DNA from 3 places in the Shewanella sp. CAL98-MNA-CIBAN-0140 genome. Region 2 is predicted to be linked to each of the others. Evidence: predicted binding sites of a transcription regulator. Region 2 holds the regulator's gene; each other region holds the start of a gene.

Region 1 (2,282 bases), on a different contig from region 2:
GTTTTACTTTGGCTACACATTAAAGCGCTACCTTGGCCGCCAAAGTCTCGTAACTCATTAACAATCGCAACAAGACCATCCCAACGAAAAGCACACCAATCAGGCGCAAGCAACATTGGTTTTTTTGCATAAGCGGTCACGCGATGGAAGATAATGTCTTTTGGGGTGTGACGGATCAGTTTTGCGACCTCTGAAGCATACTCGTCCAGACCGATCAATGGCATGGGATTATAACGCCATTGTTTTGCCATAATACTGCCTTCTACAATATGTAGTGGGTGCAGTTTTAGCCCATCAACACCTATCCCTAATACGGTTTGTAAGCTATTAAAGTAGTCCACGGAAGTTTCTCCTGGGAGGCCTAGTATCAGATGGGTGCACACTTTAATCCCTCTAGCACGAGCCTTTTTAACGGTTTGACGGTATTGGCATAATTGATGGCCACGATTAATCCGCTTTAAGGTCTGATTATTGGCCGTTTGTAAACCAAGCTCCAGCCACACCTCGATGCCTCGTTGTTGATACTCAACCAATAAATCAAGTACTTCATTAGGCACACAGTCAGGACGAGTACCAATATGAAGCCCGACAATATCGGTATCTTCAACGGCTTGATCATATTTTTGCTTGAGTACTTTGTACTCATCGTAAGTGCTGGTATAGGCCTGAAAATAAGCAATATATTTTGCTGTCGACGCTGGGGCTACTTCAGTGGGAAGCACACTTTTTTTGGCTGACTGGGCACGTATTTTTCCTTCGGATAATTGCACTGCAATGGGTTGAGCACTGTCTTGTTCTCCGCTAAATGAAGCCACATTACAAAAAGTACAACCGCCTACGCCTAAGGTGCCATCTCGATTAGGACAAGTAAATTGGGCATCTATAGTTAATTTTTTTATGCGTTGGCCATAACGTTGCTTGCAATGTAAACCAAATGTATTAACGTAGTCATCTAAACCCAAAATTTACTCTCAACATTACTTTAAAGTTCGCCAGTTTAGTCAACCGATACACACCTGTCTTGGTGCTAAATCAATAAAATAGTTTATCTATTGGCGCTGGCAGTAAACTTGTGCGCTAACGCTAAAAACAGTTAACACCATTTAATCAACTTACAAAACACTCGATATGAATATTTAGTCATTTAGAATAATTTTTTACTCAAAAACTGTGTTTGAAATAAAATTCACTATTTTTGTTTCAAAAACACTTCTTTGTTGTTGTTGCAAAAAAGTAGCTGATTATTTTATCATTTTCTAAAATTCTTTTTATTCATAAGGTTATAGGTGATATATCACAGTTTACGTTAACGTAAGGTTGGTAGCGTATTACGTTTTATGAGTATTTAGATTTCAGTTTGTTGCATTTTTTTGGTTTGACCTTTATTCAATCTCAGTTTATTTTGAATGGTTCGGGTGCATATCTATGGATATTCTTTGAATTTACCCCGAGTCGTATTCTAGTAGAGGTTTAGGGGGTTTTTGTATGAGCTTGTATCATCCCAGTTTTGAGCGTGACAATTGCGGATTTGGTTTAATTGCACAAATGGATGGTGACGCGAGTCACCGCATTGTGCGTACTGCGATTCATGGTCTCGATCGAATGAAGCATCGTGGTGGTATTGCAGCGGACGGACGCACAGGTGATGGCTGCGGTCTATTAATGCAAATGCCTACAGGGTTTTTTAAAGCTATTGCGGCAGAAAATGATTGGCATTTGAGCCGAAATTTTGCCGTGGGTATGCTATTTCTCAGCCAAGATAAACAACGCGCTGATGAAGCCAAACTTATCTTAGAAAAAGAACTACAACGAGAAATGTTAAGTGTCGCTGGTTGGCGTAAAGTTCCGATTAATCCTGATGTTTTGGGGGAGATTGGTCGGGAAAGCTTGCCACAGATTTATCAAGTATTGATCAACGCGCCAGTTGGCTGGCGGGAAAAAGATCTTGAACGTCGCTTGTATATGGCGCGTCGCCGACTTGAACAGCAAATCACTGATGATGAAGACTTTTACGTTGCCAGTCTTTCTGGGCAAGTGATTGTCTATAAAGGGTTAATGATGCCAGCCGATCTGCCGTCATTTTACACAGACTTAGCAGATATACGTTTGAAAAGTGCCATTTGTTTATTTCACCAGCGCTTTTCAACCAACACACATCCCAAGTGGCCATTAGCCCAACCGTTTCGTTATCTTGCCCATAACGGTGAAATCAATACCATTACCGGTAATCGTCAATGGGCTAGAGCGCGTGCCTATAAGTTTAATTCGCCTTTATTGCCCGA
Region 2 (2,282 bases):
TCTTAGACCATTCTATCACTAGCGCAACAGGCAGCGGAGACATAATTAATGTCCCCACACCAATAAGTAAGGCAATGACTAATATACCACTGACTTGCTGGCCTATATCACTTTGCCAATATAATCCTACGCCCACCAGCAACATGATTAAACCAACGATATGCAACACTTTGAGTAATTTGATCATTTTAGACTCTTTAATACGTTAAATAATGTTCATTAATCCGAAAAATTACAATTATTTACGCTCTTACTCACCTTCAAGTAGTAGAATAACGGCAATTTTTTCGTATTTGGAACTCTCTTCGCATGATAAAGCATATTCTTGGCGCCACCGTTATATTTTTAGGCCTTAGTGCTTGTCAAAACCACACTCAAATTGTCTCAAATGAACAATTAATTGGTACTTGGCATGTAGAAGTCGTCCTTGATACTCCTACCATTAATAATAGCCCAGCAAAATTAGTTTTTGCCCAAAATGGTGAGTTAAGCGGCAATAACAGCTGTAATCAATTTTTTGGTCATTACGATCAACAAGGAAATCGACTCCAAATGGCACCGTCGGGTTCAACTATGAAAGCTTGTGTAGATAGTTTAATGGCCCAAGAAGCGGATTTGATGCACGCTATTGCACAGGTACAACAGATTGATTTCTCAAAAGGCAAACTCAATCTGCTGTCTGAAAAGGGTGATACGCTATTGGTACTAACAAAACAATCATCGCCACGATCGTTATACAAAGAATCGTTATATAACGAGTCGTCCGATAAAGCCTCTTTAAATACTGCACCCTATTAATTTATAGTTTATAACCTCAATACTGTGAATTATTCACTTAAGTCGGTAGACTTATTACTCACCCAAGTGTCAGCTTAAAGTTCCACTGTAAAATGAATTTTTATTCAATAAATCTGATTCTTTCTTGACTTAACAAGCCAATATATTCAAAATATGCTAGTTTTTTGAATAACAACTATAAGATGAATTATCACTATGCCAGCGACAAGAAATCAGGATGAGCTCGTTCGAACTTTTAAGGCGATTCTGAAAGAAGAACGTTTTGGAAGCCAAAGCGAGATTGTTATTGCGCTTCAAGCCGAAGGATTCGGTAATATTAATCAATCTAAGGTCTCTCGCATGCTCAGCAAGTTTGGTGCTGTGCGAACTCGAAATGCTAAGCAAGAGATGGTGTATTGCCTCCCTGCCGAGCTAGGCGTTCCGACTGCGGGTAGTCCAGTTAAGAATTTAGTACTGGATGTTGACCATAACCAAGCCATGATTGTGGTAAGAACCAGCCCAGGTGCAGCGCAATTAATTGCACGTTTGCTCGATTCAATAGGCAAACCAGAAGGCATATTAGGTACCATTGCCGGCGATGATACTATTTTTATTTGCCCAGCAAGCATAAAAACTATTGATGATACTCTCGAAACGGTTAGATCCTTATTCAACTATAGTGAATAAAAAAACCGTTCCAATAAAAAAGCAATGCCATGGCATTGCTTTTTTATTGCCTAGGATCGGCGTTTACACATCATCAAATTGAGTTAAAAAATCCAGTGATGGTACAAAAAATGACGACCCAGTCAACGCTTTAGTAAACGACATTAGATGATCATGATTTCCATGACCATCACCGTGCACCATACTGCGGAGCATTTTTTCGAAGTTATCAGGTGTACGGCATACAGAAAGAAACATTAGCCCTTGTTCTCTAATCGAACCATATGGCATGCTTTGGCGTAAAATCTCTAATGCGTTACCCTGTGGGTCCTTTAAATTGACTCGTTTCGTATGGCTGGTTAATGGCTTATCTTCTGACTCGTACTCAATATCATCAACTTTGGTTCGACCAAAAATATCTTCTTGTTTTTTAAGTGGTAAACGATGCCATTTACTTAAGTTATGCATGTATTTTTGCACATGTAGATAACTACCAGATACAAAGTCTTGATCTTCATCACCGACGAGCGCAACTTGTTGACGATGGCGCCCTTTAGGGTTTTCAGTACCATCAACAAAGCCGGTTAAATCACGACTGTCCATAAATCGAAAACCGCGCTCTTCATCGACTAACTCAACCAAATCCTCAAACATTTGATTAATTTCATTAGCAACAAGATGCAAAATATCATAACGATCGCAACGGATATGAACAAACAGATCATATTCCATCGCGGGAGCATCACGATTACCGTCATTCATTGCAGGAAAAGGTTTCAACAATGCTGGACGAGCTTCTGGATAAAAAGTATCCCAAAAATTGGCCCCAATACCCACAA
Region 3 (2,282 bases), on a different contig from region 2:
TCCCCATAACAACAGGGATCACCCCAAATATCATATCAACAACGTTTTTAACCCCTTCAGTTAGGACATGCTTTATCCCACCGGCCTTAGAGGCGCGTTGCATTGCTTGTTCAAATCCCCACGAAAATACCCCATGACTGGCTGGGATGGTTTCGTCATCTTCATGGCGAGGGGTATCATCGATGTAATTATCTTTTTTCCATGATAGCGGAGGTAATTTAGGTACTATGATTGCGGCAACAAAACCGGCTAAACACACAGTGAGATAAAACGGGACAAAAAGGTGTTCAAGTTTGACTTGTGATATGACCACTAGGCTAAAGGTAATCGACACCGCAGAGAAGGTTGTGCCAATAACAGCCGCTTCGCGGGCGGTATAAAAACGAGTTTCGTATTGTTTGGTGGTCATTAAAATACCCACACTGCCGTCACCTAGCCAAGAGGCCATACAGTCAATGGCACTGCGTCCGGGTAAATTGAATATGGGACGCATCACTTTAGTTAATAAAGTGCCAAAAAATTCCAATAAACCAAAATTGAGTAATAGTGGTAATAACATGCCAGCAAAAATGAATACTGAAAACAGTACAGGCACTAAATCATTCAGTACTAAGCCACCGGTTGCCGATGAAATAATGGCGTCGGGTCCCACTTGCAAATAAACCATCACGATAAAGATTGCGCCTAATATTCGTATGGCTAACCAAAATAAATTCACTTTCAGCAAGGTGCGTAAAAAAGTGCTTTTACGCACGAATTTAGGATTAATGAGCTGAGTGAGCAACGAGGCTAATGCCATTAATACAACGATGCAGGTAACAATAAGCTGGATCGAGCTGCCCATTTGGCTTTGCAATGCTTTTGAGATAATGGCAATTGGAATGGTAATCGAACCTTCAATATTGATAGGCGTCATAAACAGTAGTAAGCCAATCAGTGACGGAATAATAAAGGTGAGAATTGTTTTAATGCTATGTTTTTTTTGTGTCACGTTAAATACACCTTACTTATGTGCTTTAAGTTGGCCAGCTGTGCTACCCAACGGTTTATCATGGACAGAAATTGAATGTCCATTCAGTTGTGTTTTTTGGGTAGGCAAGGTTACCCCCTTATCTGCTGTATGTAAAACGAATACTGAGTCGAATAGATATTAGTTAAATGTGAGTAGATATTTACTTAGGGGAAAGGTCAGGGTATATAATAAAACCCTAATCTAATCATTAGATTGGATATTTGTTGCTAAGGTGTTTTATCTTAGGCTTTATGTTGATATCCATTGTTTTAGCGCCATTAATGAGCACGGATATTCCCGCTAATTTTGATCACATTCTTTAAGCCATAATAGCTAGGACGGACTGCGTCCTTAGGGTCTAGGAATAGAGTGCCTGCGGCTGCTAGGACTCGAGGACACTTCGCTTCTAGGTTCTAGGTTCTAGGTTCTAGGGCGGACTTCGTCCTGCTAGGAAACGATAACAAGCGAACACTTCGCTGCTAAGATTTTATAGCATCTAGCCGCGCAGCGACCTAGGACCTAGAAGGAGCGAAGCACCGCCCTCTGGCGAGCTGGCGAGTTCCTAGAACCAATCAGTCGCGAAGCGACGATCTCTTATATTCAATCACTGCCTTTTTCAGTTATCCTAAGGGATCTTTGAAACGAGCATGTTGAAGTGACTTGGGTATATTCAGGACCCATTCGGAAGGTTTTTGGGATTTTAGGCACAGTCCATGCCGGGTAATCCTAACCAATAACCATTACAATGATGATTGATAATCGATGCATGGTTTTGATCATTTAACTGTTTTTTGATCAGGGTTTCAATATTCAGTGAGTTGTTTTTTGCATGCTCTAATGCATGGGCAAGATCTGAACCCATGGCAATATCGGTTAATTTATTGGGCGATATCCGCCAATAATCAATGCCCATATCCACCATCTGTGGGATTTGCTTAATCAGATTCACCTGTGCCGCTGACTGCGTTTGAATACCGTTCAAGCGTAATAAAGGTTGCGACTCCTGGGTTTGAGCCAGTAAACCTTTGCTGTGTCGTTGGCAAATTGTTTGGCATTTGTCTTTAGGAAGTTGGTAATGTTTGGCGGTAAAGCAACGCGCAGAATGAGCTAATGGTAAATACCCGTGGCCGAGCACTTCAATTTCAAACTTAGGTTTATTGCCTTGATTAATAACTGAACTTAACCATTGTTGTGATAGTTCGCAAGGCATCACAAAACGGAACATCCCTTTTTGATGCAATAAATCAAGACTGGTTCGATTGTAATTATT

What was found. Region 2 encodes ArgR, which controls arginine synthesis, uptake and breakdown. Its sites were predicted from a motif close to ANTGAATANNTATTCANT; they were not measured.
Region 1: the regulator ArgR is predicted to act here: its motif matches at 1,415-1,432, upstream of gltB (glutamate synthase large subunit).
Region 3: the regulator ArgR is predicted to act here: its motif matches at 1,160-1,177, upstream of AAEY93_RS16575 (YjiH family protein).

The regions. Positions count from the first base shown of each region.
Region 1 is NZ_JBEOPI010000011.1:104,911-107,192, forward strand. Features, by position in the region: gene mnmL (tRNA modification radical SAM protein MnmL/YtqA) at 1-962, opposite strand, end outside; gene gltB (glutamate synthase large subunit) at 1,486-2,282, shown strand, end outside.
Region 2 is NZ_JBEOPI010000038.1:2,448-4,729, reverse strand. Features, by position in the region: gene AAEY93_RS16760 (hypothetical protein) at 1-187, opposite strand, end outside; gene AAEY93_RS16755 (META domain-containing protein) at 310-798, shown strand; gene argR (transcriptional regulator ArgR) at 994-1,464, shown strand; gene AAEY93_RS16745 (Dyp-type peroxidase) at 1,528-2,282, opposite strand, start outside.
Region 3 is NZ_JBEOPI010000037.1:6,593-8,874, forward strand. Features, by position in the region: gene AAEY93_RS16575 (YjiH family protein) at 1-970, opposite strand, end outside; gene AAEY93_RS16580 (U32 family peptidase) at 1,713-2,282, opposite strand, start outside.